DNA from 4 places in the Sphingobacterium sp. G1-14 genome. Region 4 is predicted to be linked to each of the others. Evidence: riboswitches for the same ligand, from Rfam matches in the RefSeq annotation. Region 4 holds a riboswitch; each other region holds the start of a gene.

Region 1 (5,792 bases), 2.0 Mb from region 4:
CCTAAAATTGTTTCGGCATCGGTAGAAAATAGATCTGCTGGTAGCGAGCGCTTTTTATCTCCGTTTTTAATGACAAATTTTTTGATTTCCAGATTAAGATTTTTGGTTTTGATGATATCGTAAAGACCTTGGCCTACTACACCAAACCCAAACATCCCTATTGTTAATTTATTACTCATATCTCTTCTTAAATTCTCTTATATATTATTTATTCTCTTATACTAATTCGTTGATGTATTCTTTTTGTTTCCGCAGAAAGCTGCTGATGATTTTCGTGAGTTTTTTTGTTTCGATCAAAAACCCATCGTGGCCATAAGTAGATTCGATCTCCTGATAGTGGGCATTCGGAATATGTTGAGCGATGAATTGTTGCTCTTGTGGAGGAAACAACAAATCTGTATTGACGCTCAGCACTAAAGTTGGACAGTCGATGCTCGCTAAAGCGGATTCGATAGATCGTCTCCCACGACCTAAATTATGGCTGTCCATTGCTTTGGTTAGGAAGTAATAGCTGTACGCATTATAGCGTTTTACCAATTTTTCACCCTGATAGTTTTGATAGGAGGATGCTTTATAATGATCGAGTTTTTCGTTATCATCCTCCTTTTGTGTGTTGGCATACGTTGTATAGTTGCGGTAAGACAACAGTGCCATAGCGCGTGCAACTTTTAAACCCTTAGCTCCGCCATCGGGATGATTCGCATAAAAGGTTCGATCAGTAGTAATGGCAAGACGTTGACTTTCATTGAATGCAATACCCCATGGTGAATGGACGGCATTTGTTCCAACGACGATTAGATGGTTGATGGCTATACTGCGTGATACGGCCCATTCCAATGCTTGTTGACCGCCCAATGAGCCCCCAATAAGGAGCTCTATTTGTTTGATATCCAGGTGGTCTGCAAGAAATTGATGTGCTTTGATCAAATCTCTTACTGTAAATTCAGGAAAAGATAGGTAGTAAGGCTGTCCAGTAGCTGGGTTTACAGATAGCGGATTACTGCTATTATATGCTGATCCTATGACATTGGCGCAGATAATATAATAATCGTTTGAATCAAATAATTCACCTGTTCCAAAAAGACCTGACCACCAATCCAGTACATCTGCATTGGCCGTTAGTGCATGGCAAACCCAGATCACATTACTGCGATCAGCGTTGGGTTTGCCAAATGTTTCATAACTGATTTGTAAATCAGTAAGCTCTCTTCCATTTTCAAATACAAAAGGCTCCGGGTGCAGATAAATATGCTTACTCATTTTACGTTTAAGTTTAAGCCGAAAAAATCTGATTATTTAATTTTATCAAAAGCTTGTTGTAAATCAGCTTTGATGTCATCAATATGTTCTATTCCTACAGAAAGACGTAATAAACCTTTGAATACTCCAGCATTGGCTTGATCTTCATCACTCAATTGTTGGTGAGTAGTCGCTGCTGGATGGATAATCAATGACTTCGTATCGCCAACATTGGCCAGGTGACTGATCAATTCTAAGCTGTCGATAAAGCTATTGGCCTTTTGTGCTGCGTCACCTTTGAGTTGGAAAGAAAGCACTGCACCATAGCCATTTTTAAGGTATTTTTGTGCGTTAGCGAAGCTCGGAGAGCTTTTTAAGCCCGGATAGTTTACTTTTTCTACCTGTGGATGCGCCTCAAGCCATTTAGCTATCTCTAAAGTGTTGTCTACATGGCGTTGCACCCGCAAAGACAGGGTTTCAAGTCCTTGTAGTAATAAGAATGAATTGAAAGGGGAGAGTGCTGGTCCGAAATCCCGAAGCCCTTCCACACGTGCCCGAATGGCAAATTGAATATTTCCAAACGGTCCGCCTTCACCGAAAACTTCGGAAAAAACTAAGCCATGATAGCCTTCAGATGGTTCGGAAAATTGAGGGTATTTTCCATTGCCCCAATTGTAGTTTCCGCCGTCGACGATGACACCACCTATGCTTGTACCATGTCCACCGATCCATTTAGTAGCCGATTCAACCACCACATTCGCACCATACTCCAAAGGTTTAAATAAATATCCCCCAGCTCCAAAAGTATTATCGACGATTAACGGTAAGTCATATTTTTTTGCTACTGCAGCAATTTTCTCAAAGTCTGGAATATTGAAACTTGGGTTTCCAATTGTTTCAACATAGATGGCCTTTGTTTTATCATCAATGAGGGCTTCAATTTTATCTGCCTCGGCGTCCGTTGCAAATCGAGCTTCGATGCCCAGACGTTTAAAAGAAACTTTAAACTGGTTGAATGTACCGCCGTATAAGTTGGATCCGGCAACAAAATTGTCACCACTTTCCAAGATATTATTTAATGCAATAAACTGTGCCGCCTGGCCAGATGCGACAGCAACAGCCGCGACTCCACCTTCCAGTGCCGCAATACGTTGTTCGAAAACATCCGTGGTAGGATTCATAATCCGTGTATAAATATTGCCGAACTGCTTTAATGCAAATAAGTTTGCGCCGTGTTCGGCATTTTCAAATACAAAAGATGTTGTTTGATATATAGGAACTGCTCTAGATCCCGTAGTAGGGTCAGCGACTTGGCCAGCGTGAACCTGAAGAGTTTCGAATTTTAAATTTTTGTTTGAAGACATAATATATCAGATTTTAAGGGTTCAAAAAGAAATTGCTAAGTAAAAAGAGAAGCATACACACCTCCTTGAAGGGTCTGTTAAATCTTTATCCAAGAAAAAGGAAATGATTCTTAACAAGCGTGGAAGTGCATATGCATACGCATTCGCATCAATACAGTTGTATGATGGCTTACACTTTCGCTTATCGTGCGGCTCACTTGTGTTGAACCTGAATTTTTAATGGACTTCAGTAGTTTAATAATCATTGTCTTATGTTATTTATATGCTCCAAAACGATATTGTTTTGGACAGGAATTGGCACCTTTTCAAACAAATTGAAGGTTGCCAGTGGGTCATTGAGCCAGTCTCTCGCCACTTCTTTATAAATCAAGACCTACTGATTAAGGGAGGTGTTGATTAGAAATCTTCTTTCGAAGACGATACAAATATAAACTCTTTTTTTATTAAAGCAAAAGAAAAGCTGTTTTTTAGTTAAAGGAATTTTGAATAACATACGGATCGGATCGCATATTGTTCGATGAAACTTGATAAGTAACTGCCAATCGGGTATTATGATTTCTTTAAGTTGATCCGTTCTGCAATTTGATTTAAATCTGTTAAAAGAGGTTTAAGTGCATCAATTCTACTATGGATATCATACGTCAGGTGGCGATTCGTCTTTTTGCTTAACGATAGCGAAAGACCCACCAAATGGGAGTTGACCTGATAAGAGAGTGCCTGAAAATGGTGTATATGTGACCAATCCATCCATTTGTGTTCGGGTTCTTTTTTCATTTGATTGATAGCGTCTGAAAACAGGGCCATGGCAGTCTGCGCTTTTTTGCGAGCCAGCCGTATATCAAACGAACTTTGTCTCTCGTCCGACAGACGGTTATTGATGATCTGGAAATAATGTTCGTTGTAAAGAGATACCTCTTTTGCCAGCTGAACCATGCCTGTGCTCTGGCGTACAGGGATCAAGAAATAACCTGCTATAGCCAAGAATGCTCCAATAAGTGTAAAAAGCATTCGGCTGCCTAAAATGAGATTGATATTGCCTTCAAACAAATTGAGTGCAATCACAATTCCCAAGGTAATAAAGATGACACTGACCATATAATTAGATCGATTGAATAAAAAGAATCCGAAAAGACCTAATGCAGCTATGGTAAGAAGAGCCGGGAGAAAATGAATAGCAATTAAGCAGAATATGCCAACGATTATACCCGAGAATGTGCCTACAATACGCTCTATATTACGCTTTTTTGTCATTGAAAATGCTGGTCTGGCAACAATAGCGATCGTCAGTAAGATCCAATAGGTATATTTAAAATCTAAAAATAAAATACCGATCAATGCGCCTGTTCCAAAAAGAAGAGCCATCCGAACGGCAAATCGAAAAAGCGGGTTATTCAGATGGAGTTTACTTTTTAGATCAGCAAGATTGCGCAAAGGTCGATTGATAAATTGTTGGTACTCACTGCTGTCAATCTTATCCTGGATTTCCTGATTTTGATAAAAAGCCACCTGAATTCGGTTGAGCACTTCAATAATTGCTTCGATGTTGCTTATGATCGAATATAATATACTTTTTGCTTGACCGGCCTGCTCTTCTTGAATTTCTTTTAAATCCTGTAAGAGGGCATTAATTTTAAAGTTATTGTGATATAATTGATGTGCATACCGAAACCTCTTGTTAGGTTGTGAAAAGCTATCAATTTCTAAAGCTAATAATTTGATTGTTTGACGGATTAAAGGGAGGCTGCCCGTGTCTGCAAGGTTTTTGCGAATCGCATCATAGTCGTGATCAAGTGCAATAATTAACTCATGGAGGTCAATTAACCCATAAACTTGACTGAGCCAATAATTGCTTTTATGCCACTGTTGGCTTATGATTTTTTTTTCTCGAAAAAGAAGGGACCTGATTTGTTCCTGCTGTTCGCTGATCTGGCCATGAATTTTGCCTACGCGACTGTACGTTATATTCAAAGGAATATCGGGATCGTAAGACTGGGATCGTATCAATAGAAATTGGGATAATCCATGAAAACCATTGGCCATCGCATGTTTTAGCGAGCGATAAGGTTGTATATAGGCCTGTAAAAGGCTAAAAAAGTAATATATAATGGATCCTGTTGTAATCTGTAAACTAACTGCAAGGGGGTGTTGCGGGGCCATTCCGATCACAAAACTCATGAGAATCAATGTCATGTTTCCAATTGCAGCATAACGAGCTCCAAAAATACCGTATAACGTACATATAAAACCGGCCGCCGCTAGCAATATAACCAAGGGCCAATGATACGGAAATACAATCGCTGTAAACAATGATGCAACGAAAAAGGTGGGAATACATACGAGAGCAGAAGAAAGTTTATCCTTTCTGTTTCCAGGAGGATCTGTGAGTGTTGTTAATAACGATCCGACACCGATTCCAATTGCCGTGCTCGCTTGCGCTCCCAATAAGTAGATCGCTAAACTTGGCAAGATGCTGATGGAAACATTACGTAATGCGTCTCCAGAATGCTCGCCATGCATAAATCGTATCATAAGGATATAAATACGGTAGAATCTTTTCTTCAATGATACAGTGCTCATTAATCAGTTTACTAATTTTCTGTGTAAAAATACAAATATTATGCTTAATATTTTTTGTATACAATTTATTTGTTTTGATTTTTGTTTATTTTTTGAATTTTTATTTTGATTCGATGTGCTTTTCTTGCGCTGTGCTTTTTGGAGATTCAAGATTAGCTGGGATGATTGTATCGGCTTTAGCATCGATCAGTGAGGGATATGGTTTACCGATGTTATTTGGTTGTCTACCGAGTGAATCGGACGATCTATCTATTTCTACTAGTCAACGTGTAATGAATACACGAGGTTTGTTGTCATTATTATGAAGTTGACTATCTAATCGATAGCCTAAAGAAATTACATTATGAAACCACAAAAAATTAAATTGCTCTTATTTTCTCTTATTTTATTCCTGTTTTCTATTGCCGGACCCGTTTCAGCACAGTCTGACGGCGGAAGATTACGTACAGTCGTTGTTGGACAAGACAACCAGCCTATTGTGGCTGCAAATATTTCACTATTTCGGAAGCCCAATGATATCTTGTTAAAAGGAACTTTATCCAACGAAAATGGAGAAATTGTGTTATCTGCGATTCCCGAGGGCAAGTATAGCCTACAGGTGTCCACGGTAGG
Region 2 (5,792 bases), 1.1 Mb from region 4:
TCGTATAGGTCACAGCAAGCAGGGCATTTCTGGATAACAATGGCGGGTATCCGTACAGCTTTTGCATTTGGGATATGCTGGCAATTAGCCATGATCAGCAGCATACGGATATACCAGGTACATGCAATGATCATGATGGGAAATTGGATCCCATAAAGTTTGAAAAGGTCTGTCTTTCTCCAGAAAAACAGATGTGCCATCGCGCAGATGATAAAGGCTGTCGGTATGCCCTTTTTTACAGCTGTCCAAAAGGGTTGCGAGCTGATCAGCAGCTGGTAGGGAAGGCGGTCAAATAGTGCTATGCTGCTGACCTGGATACAGACAAAAAAGATAACGAAAAGCTGCATGACGCGTTCTTGGCCACGCATTTCCAGAAATGGGATAAGAATGATCATTGCCCCGATGCTATAGACGCGCTCGCTATGTGTCCGGGCCCAGAAAATCCCATATAAGGTAATCAGTACAGCAATTGCAATAAATACATAATTGCGGCTAAATGGCAGTCTAAATTTCTTTATTGTCCTCATGATTTATGGTTTAATAATCAGTGAAGTTTTACGCTTTAAATTTACCCACTATAGCATGAAATTTCAGTGAATATCCCAACCATTTCAATGAAGGCCAATTTTTTACAATGAGTGCTGATTTCCTGACAGCGAAGGAGGATTTTCTATCAACAAAGAGTTAAATTTTCATCCGGAAGGGGAATTATTTGAGCCATAAAACGATACAAAGGCATTGATTTAAGTGAGTTGGACATTGTTTAATAAATAATTGGCTAAATTTATATAACAAAAATTTCTTCGACAGGGGAGTTTTTAAGGAAGTTCTCCAGTACTAGGAATTTATGTAATGCCGGATAAACTTAATAGGTGAAAGATAGATTGGAAGAATGTATAAATCTGATAAGTATGTAAATTTTAATAGCGTTATTAAAATGTCGTCTGTACATGAAAAGTTTTAACAAAAATAGATATCAGGATAATAGAACATTGACGGTGCAGTATCCCGATGGGATCTGGCAGGTGATTGCATCTTTCATTTTTGGAGGATTCTGTTGGTATCTGGGCTATCGGGGCGCCTTGGCGGAATGGCTTTTAGACTGGCCGGTCACCTATAGCTATCTATTTTTTGTATTGATGGTAGCGATTATTTTCTTTTATATAAGATTGGTTATCATTATATTGGACAAAAAGCAGAACTGGCTGGTTAACCCCGAAAAACGCGCCGGTATGCAATTATTTTTTTGCTGCATACTTCCGACACTTTTATTGTTCTGGATCATTGGCCCCGATCCACAGGCGAAGGATGAATGGCTGCTGTTTCCTTTAATGGTCATATTTAGCGGCATTTTGGTCCTGAATATGTCCTATACAGTTTATTTCTATGTCGCTGTTTACCACAGGCAAAAACTCATAATTTTTGAACAGAAAGAAACTATCCTCCAGCAAGAATTAAGAACGAGAGATCTCCAGGAGCAGATTGAGCTGCTTTCTCCGGGCATCGAAGAGCTGAAAGAGATCCTGGTAACAGCAGGGGAAGATAGAGATGTGGATTCCATGGATGAAATAGATTTAACCATGTGCAGATCCATGGATCTGGAGCAAGAGGTATTCCTGCTCAATAATAAAATCTTGTCCCAAAAGATATCCTATAAGGATATCGGGATTTTTACTTATAAAAATGGTATAGTCAGCCTTTATTTAAGAACTGCGATGGACGAAAATCTGACTTGTGGCGAGCAGCGCAGCTTAAAGGAAGTTGTCAATAGCACGAAGGGATTTGTACAAAAGATAGACCGGGATAAGGCTATACCTTTGGATATGATCCAAGCTTGCCTGCAACTGAAACGGGGCCGATTGCGTATCCTGCTCAAAATCCCTTTTGAGGGACGGTACTATTTTGAGGTGTCCGACAAGATTGCAAAGCATATCAGGGAATGGGTCATGTTGCAGGTGCCAATAGAAAAAGAGCAATAAAATATATTAGGTAAACTTTAATAGATAGATTATGGAAAAAGTAAGGGACAATACCTGGAAATGCCGAGCTACTGGTAAAGTTGGATTTCCTTCTTTAATTGAGGCGCAATGGGCAATGCTTCACTTTAAGTTCAGATCCCGGATGAGAAACAAATTGGATGGTAAACGTATCAAACACAGGATGGGTAAAGACGCCTGCAAAAGGGCCTATTATTGTAAGTTCTGCAAAGGTTATCATATTACCACCTGGGAAAAAGGTCACTTTAATGATTATAAGGCCAAAGCCGAATCCTGGGAGATACCGAAAGGATTAGGAAATTGGAATTATTCAATAGAATAATCCCGTGGTCTATTTTCTATTCTAATTTTTTTCCTCTATAATATTCATTCCAGCTATCCTTCGCATAACCTTTGCCCAGATATTTAAATGTAAAAGCAGTTGCATCTTTTATCTCCTGACCAAAATAATAGACTTTCCAGCTATCTTTGCTGTATCCATCGCCGAGAAGAACAAAGCTTTGGTCGGATACATCTTTTAGTCGATTGCCTCTATAATAGACATTCCAACTGTCTTTGGCATATCCTTCATCCAGTATTTTAAAGCTGGGCGCAGAGACATCTTTAATCTTAACGCCACGATAATAGGCATTCCAACTATCTTTGGCATATCCCCAACCAAGTGATTGGAAAGAATGTGGCGATACATCTTTAATCTTAACGCCACGATAATAGGCATTCCAGTTGTCTATTGCATAAGCATTGCCGAGGTCTTTGAAAGATCGTGCATCGACACCTTCGACCATCTTATCCCTGTAGAAGATCCGGTTGCCTATGTTGACATAATCGTTTTCTCTGTCATGTCGAAACGTCGTCTGAGACGTAGATCTTTTATTGTGACGACCTTGTTGAGCAATACTTTTCCCCAATATACATAGCAATGCAAAGGAAATAACAAGCATATTTTTTAAGTGGATAAAGGCCATAATGTATCTGTTTTATAATATGATATTTATATTGAATCCCTCCTTTATGACCAAGATAATTCACCGAAGGTTTAATCATTTTATCATTTTATTTCTCGTTATCCTTATCCGTTTCAAATGCAACTATTTTGGAATCCAAATATTTTTTTGTATATTGCTGGTTATGAGTTTTAAAGAAAAATTAGAGAACTGGCGCACGTCAATCAATCGCGCCGGTAGTGGTGAGGAATTGTATATTTTGCTTTTGAACTATAAAAGGTTTATCAACAAAAATTGGGTGGACGATTTTGGCGATCCGGGCAACTGGAAATCGGAATTAAATCAGGTCATCAGCAAAGTAAGAAACAAGGTGGATGTAGCAGATATCAGAGCCTGCCAAGATTTATCGTCCTATCAGGACGATGCCCGGCAGACCGCACATTCACTCAATCATACGTTAAAATATCATCACTCATTGACAAAAGGGTAGGCTAGGCCTACCTTTTTTTGCCGATAACGATTACTGTAAAGGAATCAGGACATTCTGTTCCAAGCGTACAGGGACATGCTTCACCGAGGTAAAACCGTCTTCCTTGGAAATGATGTTGGAAAGATCCAGTCCTCTTTTGGAGAACGTACTGATCAAAGCTGTTCTAAAGGTTGCTTTGGCTGAACCCCAGCCTTGTCCTAAAATCGTGTCATTGTTGAGCTGGATCAGTTCATCTGTTGAGTAATAACTGAATTTTTCCAGTAAGTGTTGGTAAAGATTTGTTGTAGTAGCCATACAATTTAAAAATTTAAAGGATTAAACCATAAACTGTATCCAGATCTTGTTGGGAAAATAATCGTTCTGTGACGTTTATTTTGGTCGAAACCCGTATTAATTTACCACCGCGGTGCCTCCACTCGGTTGGTATTGCATCATGCAATTCTGAATACTCTACAAATATAGTAGATTATTTTTTATAATAAAAAATATTTTTGTTTTTAAGGGTAAATGAGCGCTAACAACAGGAATAGGGAGGTCAAAAGCGAGGCGCGTTGTTGGCTGTGATTTGGTTATGAAGCGGATAGCTGGGCGAAAAATTTATCATGTTACTGTAATCTCATCGAAAATACTTTTAAAAACAGAGATAAGACAATACTTTTGCGCCATGAATAGAATTGCGGAAATTAACGAATACATTGCTGCCGAACGCGAGGTATTATTGCAACACCCTTTGTATCGTAAGATCAAAACGATCAAGAATCTACGTTCTTTTACAGAAGGGCATGTGTACGCTGTATGGGATTTTATGTCTTTACTAAAAGCTTTACAGATTAAATTGACCTGTACGACTTTACCTTGGTTTGCGAGTGAGCATCCATCAACACGCTATCTAATCAACGAAATTGTATTGGCTGAGGAATCGGATGAATACATTGATGGCCGCCGTTTGAGCCACTTTGAGATGTATCTGGACGCCATGGATGCCATGGGTGCCGACCTTCATCTGGTCAACAAATTTATTGCTCAAGCCAAAAAATCGAACAACATATTCGATGTCATTGCAACGACCACATTGGACAAGCGGATCAAAGACTTTTTGAATTTTACATTCGAAGTGATTGCTGAGGGCGAGGTGCATAAAATTGCCGCAGCATTTACATTTGGACGCGAAGATCTTATCCCGGGAATGTTTACCTCTATTTTGGAAGAGATTAAAACAAACTTTCCTACAGCCAATCTGGATAGCTTTATTTATTATTTTCAACGCCATATTGATCTTGACGGCGACGAGCATGGACCGTTGGCGATGCAGATGATCACAGATCTTGCCAAGGACGATGAGGTTAAATGGACGGAAATGAAAGAGATCAGTAAAATTGCGCTACAAAAAAGAATCCAGCTGTGGAATGCAATAGAAGATTCCTTATACGGATAATCTATTATTATACCATCGAGAAAGGCCTTTCAAATCACGATTTGAAAGGCCTTTTTTATGTGCTGTAAAAAAGGATATTGTAAGGACTTATTGGCAGATATTGGTCTTTTTGTTTGAATTGATGAAAAAATGTCTTTTTTCCATAACATATTGGCGTTTGTGAAGAAATCCAAGTTCCAATAAGTGTCTAAGTTTGCAACGCAAAAAAATTACATAGCACACGTGAACTTTTTTCCTCCCTATTGGGCAAAAGGCATACTAACCATGGGATTGTTAGTATGCGCTATTTCGGACACCTTCGCCCTCGATTCTTTGCGCATGTCCCTGAAAGACATGATCGACAAAGCGCTACAGAACAGTAAATACATCGAGCAGTCTTATTTGCAGCTCAAAGAAACTGAGGTGGCAGTACAGCAGCAACGCATGGAGTTGCTGCCCAAGATTTCCGCCAGAGCTTCTGCTAGTTATGCAAGTAATATGCCTGTGTATGACCAGGGTCTTTTAAATAAACCTTCCCAGCATGATATCATTCATTACTTGTACGATAGCGGCCTGGATTTTTATCTGAACCTCTACAATGGGCATCGGGACCTAATGAAAATTGAGTCCAAAAAATTGGAAAATGAGCTGGCCAGAATCGATTGGAAGAATGCCGCAGCGCAGACGAAATTGGAGGTTTGCAATCTTTTTTTGGATTTGGAACTGTCGTATAGTAACCGATCTTTAATTGAGCAGGATATCGCTGATCAACGGGCACAGCTCAGGGAGATTGAGCATCTGTATAAGGCGGGTGTTGTATTGCACAGTGACGTCTTGCGTATTTCGTTGGAGCTTTCGAAGCGGGAACTGTTGCTCGTGCAGATCGGTCATGATATTCAGGCTGCAAATCAGAAGCTGCAGCTAATTGGTGGTATTACTGCGGAGAT
Region 3 (5,792 bases), 920 kb from region 4:
ATCTATTTCCCCAATAAAAAGGCGATAATCGCAGATAATATGGGCTATCTGTTACTACCTATGCTGGCACTACTTTTCTTGTTGGTGGGTTGTTTTGCTTATACACTGATTATCATCTTCAGACAAAAGAAAGTTTCGGAAATGAAAACAGATTTCATCAACAACATGACGCATGAGTTTAAAACACCTGTTGCAACAATTATGATTGCCAGCGAGTCACTTAAAGATCCAGACATCAATGCCGACCATAAGCGCGTTCAAAAATTGGCTAATATCATCTACGACGAAAATGTTAGACTCGGAAATCATATTGAACGTGTGCTCGATTTGGCAAGACTAGAAAAAGAAACGCTAAAACTCGACCAGGTAGAAGTAAGCATCAATGATCTTGTTTCTGCAGTAACGGACAGCATGCAGCTACGCATGCAGAATATTGGTGGGAAATTCAGTATAGATCTCGCAGCGACCAAGGATATTGTCGTCGGTGATGAGTTACATTTTTCGAATGTATTTTACAATTTATTGGATAATGCCATCAAGTACAGCAAAGGAGATTTACATGTCAACATCAATTCAAAAAATGTTGGTGATACCATTGTTATCACCATTGCCGACAACGGTATTGGGATGAGTCGGGATCACCTGCAAAAGATTTTCGACCAGTTCTACCGTATTCCAACTGGAAATGTTCATAATGTCAAAGGATTTGGTCTTGGCTTAAGTTATGTACAGGACATCCTGAGAAGGCTGAACGGAAAAATTACAGTTAAAAGTGAAAAAGATAAGGGCACGACCTTTGAAGTAATTTTGCCTATTAAAAAATAAAACGTTCCTTTTTTGTATATTTCCTCTTTAAAAAATTTCAAAGGTTGAGGAAAGCTGATTTATCAGCATCAAGGGACATTGGTGAAAATTAATATAATCATTATGCAAAAGATATTATTAGCAGAAGATGATCCTAATTTGGGGGATCTTTTAAAAGACTATCTCGAATTAAAGGGAAAATTTGACGTCACATTATGCACAGATGGAGATGAAGCGATTTCTCAATTCAAAAAAAATAACTACGACCTCTGTATTTTCGATGTCATGATGCCAAAAAAGGACGGATTTACAGTTGGACGTGAAATCAGAAAAACAAACAATACTGTTCCTATTATCTTTGCCACAGCAAAGGGGATGATGGAAGATAAAACCGAAGCCTTTGAATTAGGGGGAGATGATTATATTACAAAGCCTTTTCGAGTGGAGGAATTATTGCTCCGCATCAATGCTTTGCTGAAACGCAGTGTTCGAGACAAAGAAGAGGAAGTGGTTGCTGATAAATTTGAAATTGGTGATTATTTCTTTGATTATACAAGTCAGCAAATTTCTTACAAAGGACAGATGCAAAAACTATCCACCAAAGAAGCGGAACTACTACGCTTGCTTTGTTTAAAGAAAAATGATGTGCTGACCCGGGAAGAAGCTTTATTAAAAATATGGCATGATGACAACTACTTTACAGGTAGAAGTATGGATGTATTTCTCAGTAAACTTCGTAAATATCTAAAAGAAGATAGTAAAGTTGAAATTGTCAATGTGCACGGAAAAGGTTACAAACTTTTGGTGAGCTAAAAGAATGGGGAATGAGAAACAGTCATTCCCCATTTTTTATGCTACACGGCGTATTGAAACATGGCATACACTAAATCATGGATGAAAAGAAAAGAACAAAACAATTTTATCCATAGTAGAATATAAAAAATTGACGCACTTTTATAAAAAATTTGCATTTCAAAAAGAAATGTTCTAACTTAGCGTCGCTTATAGAGAAAGGCAGAGGGAATAGACCCGATGAAGCCTTAGCAACCTGTCCCTTGACAAGGTGCTAAATTCTACCCTACTTGATATGGGAATGATAAGCCGAAGTCACCAAATTCTAGTGTGTCCTTCTCTCTCTAGCAAGAAATATAGTTGAAAAAGAAATATTAAAAACATTCATTATGTTATTGACTAACAATTTAGGTTACCCTCGTGTGGGCGCGTTCCGCGAATTGAAAAAAGCCAATGAGGCCTATTGGGCTAAAAAATCTTCTGTTGAGGAATTATTGGACACAGCAAAAAAAATTCGTGAAGGCAATTGGAAAACACAAAAAGATGCTGGAATAGATTTGATCCCTTCCAATGATTTCTCTTTTTACGATCAAGTATTGGATTTAACCCTTACTGTTGGTGCAATTCCTGCTCGTTACCATTCTTTGTTGAATAAAGTAGACAACAACTACAGCTTAGACTTATATTTTGCCATGGCGCGCGGATTCCAACAAGAAGGAATCGATGTGACTGCAATGGAGATGACCAAGTGGTTGGATACCAACTACCACTATATGGTTCCTGAATTCACAAAAGATCAAGAGTTTAAATTGACTTCTGAGAAATTCTTAAATGAATACAACGAGGCAAAATCATTGGGTATTGAGACAAAACCTGTTTTATTAGGCCCAATCACTTACCTTTTGATCGGTAAAGAAAAAGAAGCTGGTTTCGACCGTATCGACCTATTAGACAAATTAATTCCTGTATATGAGCAAATCTTGTCTAAATTGGCAGAAGCTGGAGCACAATATGTTCAGATCGACGAGCCTTTCTTGGCATTGGATTTAGATGCAAAAGTAAAAGCATTATACCAACCTACGTTTGAGAAATTGGCTGCTGCTGCCAAAAACATCAAATTAATCGCGACGACTTACTTCGAAGCTTTAAAAGACAACGAAGATATCGCAGTTAACCTACCTATCCATGCTTTACATTTGGATTTGGTACGCGGTGAAAACCAGTTGGATACGGTACTAGCTAAAGTTCCTGCTTCATTAACATTATCTTTGGGTATTGTTGAAGGCCGTAACATCTGGAAAAATGATTACGAAAAATCATTGGTTAAAATCAAACAAGCTGTTGATGCATTAGGAAAAGACCGTGTATGGGTAGCTCCTTCTTCATCATTGTTGCACGTTCCTTTTGACTTAGACAATGAACACAATGAGCAATCGCTACCAGCTGAAGTAAAAAACTGGTTAGCTTTCGCTAAACAAAAATTAGCTGAGGTAAAAGACTTGGCCGTATTAGCAGAAGGTGAAGTTGATACTGAAACAGCAAAACGCTTCGAAGCGAACAAAGCTGCAGCTGAAAGCCGTCGTACTTCTCCACTGATCCACAAACCAGAGGTTAAAACACGTACAAGCAATATCACTGATGACGATGCGAAACGTACTTCAGCATTTGCTGACCGTAAAGCAGCGCAACAAGCGAAGTTCAACTTGCCGGCATTCCCTACCACAACTATTGGTTCATTCCCACAAACGAAAGATGTTCGTAAATGGAGAGCAGACCTGAAAAAAGGTGCTATCACGCAGGCAGAGTACGATAAAGCAATCGCAGAAGAAACTGAAAACACAATCCGTCTTCAAGAGCAATTGGATATCGACGTATTAGTACACGGCGAATTCGAACGTAACGACATGGTTGAATACTTCGGTGAACAATTGGCTGGTTACGCTTTCACACAAAACGGCTGGGTACAATCTTACGGTTCACGTTGTGTAAAACCTCCTATTATCTATGGTGATGTATACCGTCCTGAAGATATGACTGTCCGTTGGTCTTCATACGCTCAATCATTGACTAACCGTCCGGTTAAAGGTATGTTGACTGGTCCGGTTACCATCTTACAATGGTCTTTCGTACGTAATGACCAACCGCGTTCAACAACGACTTACCAAATTGCATTGGCGATCTTAGACGAAGTACAAGCGTTGGAAAAAGCAGGTATCAAAATCATACAAATCGATGAACCAGCAATCCGTGAAGGATTACCGCTACGTAAAGCTGATCAAAAAGATTACCTGAACTGGGCAGTACGTGCTTTCCGTGTTTCTTCATCAAATGTAGAAGACGATACACAGATTCACACACACATGTGTTACTCTGAGTTCAATAATGTAATCGAAGATATCGCTGCAATGGATGCTGACGTCATCACAATTGAGACTTCACGTTCTCAAATGAAATTGTTGAATGCTTTCGCTGGTGATTTCAAATATCCAAACGATATTGGTCCAGGTGTTTATGACATTCACTCACCACGTGTTCCAAGCAAAGATGAGATGGTAGATCTATTGCGTAAAGCAAAAGCAGTAGTTCCAGCAGAACAACTTTGGGTTAACCCTGACTGTGGTTTGAAAACTCGTGCTTGGCCAGAAACCAAAGCGGCTTTAGAGTCGATGGTTGAGGCTGCGAAAATCTTAAGAGCAGAATAATTCTTAAACTATATTGATAAAGCCCTAGATGAAATTTCATCTAGGGCTTCTTTATTGGACCTTGGTTCAAAACAAAAACCGTCATTCGGATAATGTGAGACTATTTTCGAGTGTTCTTCCTTTCTTTCTTGTTTTCCTTTTCTTTCCCGTTCTTAATTTCCTGTTTCCCCTTAATCCGATCTTCAATCGACTTCAGGCTTGACGAAAAATCAAGATCAACATTCTCAAGTTGTGCCATTTTTAACGCCTTCAATGCCTTTTTGTATTTTCTCAATTTTTCAAATAAAAGTGCTTTCTTGATCCATATCCCTGTCAAGGGCATCGCCGGAAGTGTCAAAGCAAATTTAATCGTCTTTTTTGCAGCTTCATACTCCCCCATATCAATCAGTGTCTGAATGAAATAAGGATATACCTCCAGTGCCTGCACATTATGCACCAAAGCTTCCTGGAAATACCTTTTTGCCTGCTCATAGTCCAATAGCTGTTCGGCATGAACTCTTCCCATCAAACACAGCGCCATTGTATTGGACTCATCATAAGACAGCGCATAGGATAAGGATTCCATGGTCTCCTCCAAATACATTGGATAGTTATCCAGTGCCTGAAGGACATATTTATTTACTGAATTCATAAAATTTTCTAAAACATAACATTCATATCCAGCTTTCACAATCATCTTGAAAGTAACTGGATTTCTAAAACTCTATAATAAGCTAAGCATATTGGAACAGTGGGCCACCATTTAGAGAGCCAATTTTTAGCCAATATCAACGTAGGTTACTTAACGTATTAAAAAAGAAGATTAGGAAAGGGCCGTATTCCGAAGAATATTCCCGAGAATCTTCTCTGTGGACGAAGCGGGATTTTCTAATATTGCAAACATATTCTTCCGTTTTTATTAATTACTCTGTTAAATTGCAAAGATTCAAAATATTTACCACATTCCCAAAAACTTTTGATTATTAATCTGTTATATCTCACAGCACGATATTGGCATATTATTGTCGCATCAATTTTGCTGAAATTCAATGACTATTTCCCCATCTTTGGACTATGGAAAGTCAATCAGCTAATCAATTAATCAAACTATCAAGAAAACGTAAGGGACTAACGCAGCAGGAACTCGCCGATCAGGCGGGTGTATCGCTAAGAACAGTGCAACGCATCGAAAAAGGCACTGAAGAAATCAGTGGATTTAGTCTCAAACAGATCAGTCAAATCTTAGAAATACCTTTAGAACAACTCATTATGCCAAATGTAAATCAAATCAGTATCGACAACAATCAAACAGGAAGTATTAAAGCGCTATATTTAGCATCGCTCACCTTTCTGGTCAATCCATTATTAGGATTATTGGTCCCAGCGATTATGGGCTATACGAAGCAAAATAAAGACGCCTTTTACAGTAAGCACCTAAAAAAAATAATTGTAATACATGCTGTTGGACTATTTTTTCTCGGAAGTTTCATAGGCTATATTATTATTGCAGATTTT
Region 4 (5,792 bases):
TTCCCAGTAGCAATGGAAGGAAAAAATAGGTATTCCGGCTCGGGTCATGCTCCTGTGATTGGGATATTTTATCTTGCCCTCCCAAACGCCAATTATCCAATGGTTTAATCCCCGACAACCAGTTGCCGTCACTATAGGTCCCATACCCTTGCCTGTCATTCTGCCTACCGACAAAATTCCACAAGAAATATCGGGTATACATATCACCCAGTTGAAAATTAAAAAAGAACTTAAAATTATCCGAGAACTGTGGCTGCTGCCCCTCCTTCAAATTGAGGTAACTCCTATAATAAGCCTGATGGGCTCCATCTTGACTATATATGCGGGGAAAGAAAGTTTCCTTATCAAACGTATACTTATCGACCTGACTAAAAGGAATATACCCTGATTCATCTTTGCGATAACCGGTTTTACTCTCGACACCAACGACTTGTGAATCATAATTGGGTCCTTTGAGTAAAGGTTCCCGGATATATTGCTCCCGGCTCAGATAACCCAAAAAAGAAAACACATTGTCCGGCGCATTATTGTTTAACGACGGATTGGCTTTTCCACGGATTAAAACCATGGTATAGGAGCTATAACCAAATAGAATAAAACAAAAGACCAGCAGCCCGGTGTGCAGTGTGTATTGCCGCTTTTTATAAGAATAATATAGCCCATAAACGAGGAAGCACCCCAACAGCAGACAAAAGAAGAAGATGCCTGAGCCAAAGCCCAAACCTAGCGAGTTTACAAATAAGAGGTCTACCTTAGCTGCGAGACCGACCAACCATTGAATAATTCCCCACAAAACAGCCCCCAAGATCAGCACTCCTACCAAGAAAGCTTTTATTGTACCTTTCACACTAACCTGTCCTGCTCTTCTGAAATAGACAACCATCGCTATAGCCGGAATTGCCAACAGATTTAATAGGTGCACTCCGATCGAAAGGCCCATAACAAAAGCAATAAACACCAGCCAACGATCGCTACCTTCCTCATCTGCACGGACTTCCCACTTTAAAATTGCCCAAAAAACAATCGCAGTACACAATGAAGACATCGCATATACCTCGGATTCAACAGCCGAATACCAGAATGAATCACTGAAGCAGAAAGCCATTGCACCAACTAAACCCGCAGCAAAAATTTGGAAATAATTCGATAATTGAACTTTCTCTTGCCTGTTGAGTATCTTTTTGGCAATTGCTGTTATTGTCCAGAATAAAAATGTAACAGTAAGCCCACTGCAGATTGCGGATCCAATATTCATCCAATAGGCGATTTTACCTGCATTACCCAAAGCCAGGTTGGAAAATATATTCTGAATAAGAAGAAATAATGGTGCTCCCGGTTGGTGTGCCACTTCCAGCTTGTAGGCACAGGCAATAAATTCACCACAATCCCACCAGCTTACCGTCTTTTCAACGGTGGCGATATATACACATGTAGCAATTAGTCCGCAAGCAAAGCCGAGTAGAGAATTTAATCTAGTGTACGTCATAAGGTCAATTTGGTCTATTGTTAAAATCCTTTTTAGCACTTTAAGTTAAAAAGTTATCCTGACTCCAATAAGTTAATTAACACTATTTAACACAAGTACCTGACTATAAACAGGCTATTAAACCAAACAGGCTATTAAACCCTGAATATAGAGATCGACCTAAAACCACACGATCGAAATTCTGAACTTATTATAAGCTTTCACAACGAATACTACCCCAAAAAAAAGAGAGCTTATGCGCTCCCTTTTCGTATTATTTTTATGAGTTAGGCTAGTTTTTCAACAATCTTCTTTGTTGGACCAGGATTACTCATCGTATAGAAATGTAATACCGGAGCGCCAAATTTAATCAGCTCCTGACATTGTTGCACCAACCACTCTTCACCTACTTGTCTAACGTCGGCATTCGTTTTACATGCTGAAACAGCATCGCTCAGTTCCTCCGGAATATCTAAATGAAATATCCTTGGTAGGGTAACCAACTGTTTTTTCGTTGTCAGTGGTTTCAATCCTGGAATAATAGGCACATGGATTCCATTGTCCCTACATTTTGTTACAAACTCCTTATATTTTTCAACATTAAAGAACATCTGAGTCACAATAAACTCTGCTCCCATATCGACTTTTTGTTTCAGGTATTTAAAATCAGTATTGAAATTTGGCGATTCAAAATGCTTTTCGGGATAACCCGCTACACCGATGCAAAAATCAGTCTTTTCCGATGTGATAATGTCTTCATGCAGATACTTTCCTTTATTCATATCAGTTACCTGTTCCAGTAGGTCTGTTGCAAAGGCATGTCCACCATCGGTCGGTATAAAATCGGCATCGCCCTTACGTGCATCGCCCCGCAATACCAAGACGTTATCTATCCCCAGAAAGTTCAAATCGATCAATGCATTTTCAGTTTCCTCTTTTGTAAAACCACCACATATCAAATGGGGCACCGCATCTACTTTATATTTATTCATGATTGCAGCACATATCGCCACTGTCCCAGGACGTTTACGATAGGAAACGCGTTCCAGTAATCCACTCGCATGCTCTTTATAGATATAATCTTCCCGATGGTAGGTTACGTCGATAAAAGGAGGTTTAAACTCCATCAGTTCATCCATGGTTTTAAAAATACTTTGGATGCCCTGCCCTTTCGCCGGTGGCAATAGCTCAAAAGAAAACAATGTTTTTCCTTTGGCATTCTGGATATGATCGATAATCTTCATTAAAAAACTGTTTTTAGTTTGGTTGGCTTACATCGAAACGCACACGTCGAGGAATCGTTTATCTACATGTAACTTATCTTTCCCACATGGAGTAGGGTAGAATTTAGCACCTTGAACAATACAGGTTGCTAAGGCTTCAACGGGTCTAGTCCCTCGGCCTTTCTCTATAAGCGTTGCTAATATCGTTTTAAAAAATCAAAAGACAAAAATATTTTTTCGAAAAAGCAAAAATAGCGGCAAAAAGATTGCAATAAATACGGCTTCAGGTTTATTCCCAGGCAACAACAGGAATTTAGGCTCCACCAAATATAAAAGACTCTAAAAAAAGATAAAATTAACGATCGCGGATCATCGACAGCGAAGAGACTGACTACGTCACAACAGGATCGGCTAAAGATTCGTTGCTAGGGAATTCCGTAGATTTTTGAGATAAAATGTAATCAGTAAGAGTCCCGTAACATGGTACTCCTCTTTCGATCCATATTTAAAACCATCAAATAAATATTTGTAGGCGATTAATGCATTTTTTTCGTTGTAAAATAACTCTTTCCAAGAATCGGGAACATCTGCCCATGCCTTGAGCACAATGCCATTCTCAGCATAAATAATGGGTGATTCAACACCATCCATTCGATAATCGTGATGTGTGCCTGAACTTGATATGTGCTGGAAATAAGCGATAGAATAATCTACAAAATTCAATGCCCTGGCTTTTATCTCCATTTCACTTTCTGATTTTACAGGGGCATTTCGCCATAGATTCACTTGGCTATCAAATTTGCTCGGGGTCTCCCGGATAGGGGTTTTATCTAACGCAAAGTTGATATAAAGTTTTTCACTTGTGGGCACACGTGCTGAGCTAAACTGTGAAAAATCACCTCTCAGCTGAACAAAATCGTTTTTTACCTTAACAATATCCAAAGCGAGACTACCCTTTTTCTCATCGGTCAATTCTAATCGATCGCCGTCGAATCTATACTTACCGAAGAGTAGGATATCATCGATCGCCATGACAAACTTATCTTTATCATGGAGGGAGAGAAAGGACCGGTATATCGTAGGGTCATTACCATAGACATCTGCCTCCACATTTTGGGGTGATTCTCTTTTTACTTTATGATACTCCTCATTTGAATAGCCCAATATCATTTGGTAATTGCCTTCAGGAAAGTCCTTTTTCTTCCCAAAGAAAGCACAAGAAGACAACGAGAATAGGAATAGCAGCAGTAATAACGGTTTCAAAATAAATCAATAATTATGGCCAGTAATAATATACAGACCAAGATAAGAAATTACTGCAATAATTCGTGTACCGCTATTTATTTGAATAAGCTTGGGGATATGCTTATTCTTTATAAAGATCCACCAAGCCTTCTGGCAATTCAACTTCAATGATCTCCTCTTCGCCATCGATTCCTAAGATCAAATCATCGGACAATGGGAACATCAGTTCTTTGCCATCCATATTTACCGAAGCGACAAATTGTTGTGGAAATTCCTGAACATCTGTTATTTGCCCCAATTCACCATGGTTTTCATCAATCACTAAAAAACCGATTAAATCAGTATATCTAAAATCATCTGGATCGCGCTCGGGCATCTTATCATTGGAAAGATATAGCTTTTTACGTACAAGTACTTGAGCCTTATCGATATGATCCACATCCTCAAATGTCACATACGCTGTACTATTTTTTTGAAATTTAATGGTATCAACAAAATAAGGAACAAGTTTTTTGTTCACTTCCACAAAGACAACATCGATATTCAAACTCTCGTATTCCTCGAATTCAAAAAATAGTTGTACTTCTCCTTTAAGACCTCTTGTTTTACTGATGTAACCGATGTAAAAGCTTTGATCAATAGTCATATATTTCGTATTTAGCGATTAGCTGTGAGACATGATTTGGCAAACCATTAGCCTATTGGCTGTTTCAAAAAAAGCCGACTCAAGATTGAGTCGGCTTTCTCGAATACTTTATGAAAGAATTAACCTTCAGTTTCTTCTGATGCAGGAGCTTCAGTCTCTTCAGCAGCAGTTTCTTCCGCTACAGGAGCATTTTTAGCAGCTACAGCAGCAGCTTTTTCTTCTTTTTTCTTAGCTTCAGCCACTAAAGCAGCTTTTTTAGCTTCAGCTTTAGTTTGTGCTAAACCATCTTTTTTACCAGAGATTCTTGCATCATTAGCTTCAGTCCAAGCTGTAAATTTAGCTTCAGCAGCAGCTTCATCAAAAGCACCTTTTTTCACACCACCTTGCAAGTGTTTTTTGTAAAGAACACCTTTGTAAGAAAGGATAGCGCGAGCAGTGTCAGTTGGTTGAGCACCTTTATTCATCCAATCCAAAGCTTTTTCAAAATCCAAAACGATAGTTGCTGGATTTGTGTTTGGGTTGTAAGAACCAATACGTTCGATGAATTTACCGTCACGTGGAGCGCGAGAATCCGCTACGACTACGTGGTAAAAAGGACGTCCTTTTTTACCGTGTCTTTGCAATCTGATTTTAGTTGCCATTTTTTAATTTTATTTTATGTATTCAACATATCCCCCGAGCTTCATACTAGAGGGGATGCAAAGATAGTTATTTTTTTCTAATCATCATTATAATTTAATAAAACTTCACTGAAAACGACAGGGTTAGCTCTTTCAACAAGCTCTTTCAACCGTAATACCTGCCCCTTAGACCTTCATCTTTTCTTGCTTCCATACGGAAGCTACAACAAACTTTTCAAAAATCAAGACAAAAAACAGTTCCTTCCTTCAAAAGGACATCTTTACCAAATCGGTAAGCAGGATGAACCGTTTGGGTACAGTACCTTCGAAATAGTCATCGACATTTTTGCCAATTCACTTTTTACTTTCTACCTTCATTCTATGAAATCTGTTGCGCCATTAAAAATACTAAAAGCTTCGGCCGGTTCGGGAAAAACCTTTAGCTTGACTTTACACTATCTCACACTCCTACTCTCCAACGAGAATAGCTATAAGGAGATTTTGGCGGTGACATTCACCAATAAGGCAACCGCCGAGATGAAAGAACGTATCCTCTCGGTACTCCATGGCTTGGCAACAGGCGATCCTAACCC

Evidence for each region. A riboswitch is a leader RNA that binds a small molecule or an ion and turns the genes downstream of it on or off. The one in region 4 is predicted to bind S-adenosylmethionine.
Region 1: it holds a riboswitch for S-adenosylmethionine, as region 4 does, so the genes downstream of both, CBM24_RS16825 (O-acetylhomoserine aminocarboxypropyltransferase/cysteine synthase family protein) here and metF (methylenetetrahydrofolate reductase [NAD(P)H]) in region 4, are expected to answer to the same signal.
Region 2: it holds a riboswitch for S-adenosylmethionine, as region 4 does, so the genes downstream of both, CBM24_RS20970 (5-oxoprolinase) here and metF (methylenetetrahydrofolate reductase [NAD(P)H]) in region 4, are expected to answer to the same signal.
Region 3: it holds a riboswitch for S-adenosylmethionine, as region 4 does, so the genes downstream of both, metE (5-methyltetrahydropteroyltriglutamate--homocysteine S-methyltransferase) here and metF (methylenetetrahydrofolate reductase [NAD(P)H]) in region 4, are expected to answer to the same signal.

Annotation. Positions count from the first base shown of each region.
Region 1 is NZ_CP021381.1:3,896,265-3,902,056, reverse strand. It holds gene CBM24_RS16835 (homoserine dehydrogenase) at 1-179, opposite strand, end outside; gene metX (homoserine O-acetyltransferase family protein) at 217-1,260, opposite strand; gene CBM24_RS16825 (O-acetylhomoserine aminocarboxypropyltransferase/cysteine synthase family protein) at 1,293-2,603, opposite strand; SAM riboswitch class I at 2,859-2,971, opposite strand; gene CBM24_RS16820 (FUSC family protein) at 3,153-5,180, opposite strand; gene CBM24_RS16815 (TonB-dependent receptor) at 5,524-5,792, shown strand, end outside.
Region 2 is NZ_CP021381.1:4,842,368-4,848,159, reverse strand. It holds gene CBM24_RS20995 (hypothetical protein) at 1-527, opposite strand, end outside; gene CBM24_RS20990 (hypothetical protein) at 951-1,979, shown strand; gene CBM24_RS20985 (hypothetical protein) at 2,011-2,319, shown strand; gene CBM24_RS20980 (DKNYY domain-containing protein) at 2,336-2,962, opposite strand; gene CBM24_RS20975 (hypothetical protein) at 3,126-3,431, shown strand; gene CBM24_RS20970 (5-oxoprolinase) at 3,462-3,725, opposite strand; SAM-I-IV-variant riboswitch at 3,792-3,885, opposite strand; gene CBM24_RS20965 (DUF3050 domain-containing protein) at 4,096-4,866, shown strand; gene CBM24_RS20960 (TolC family protein) at 5,131-5,792, shown strand, end outside.
Region 3 is NZ_CP021381.1:491,036-496,827, reverse strand. It holds gene CBM24_RS02145 (sensor histidine kinase) at 1-825, shown strand, start outside; gene CBM24_RS02140 (response regulator transcription factor) at 928-1,617, shown strand; SAM riboswitch class I at 1,804-1,907, shown strand; gene metE (5-methyltetrahydropteroyltriglutamate--homocysteine S-methyltransferase) at 1,986-4,298, shown strand; gene CBM24_RS02130 (hypothetical protein) at 4,399-4,929, opposite strand; gene CBM24_RS02125 (helix-turn-helix domain-containing protein) at 5,352-5,792, shown strand, end outside.
Region 4 is NZ_CP021381.1:5,901,591-5,907,382, forward strand. It holds gene CBM24_RS25330 (DUF2723 domain-containing protein) at 1-1,486, opposite strand, end outside; gene metF (methylenetetrahydrofolate reductase [NAD(P)H]) at 1,753-2,709, opposite strand; SAM riboswitch class I at 2,780-2,882, opposite strand; gene CBM24_RS25340 (hypothetical protein) at 3,100-3,951, opposite strand; gene rimM (ribosome maturation factor RimM) at 4,055-4,579, opposite strand; gene CBM24_RS25350 (30S ribosomal protein S16) at 4,699-5,220, opposite strand; gene CBM24_RS25355 (UvrD-helicase domain-containing protein) at 5,581-5,792, shown strand, end outside.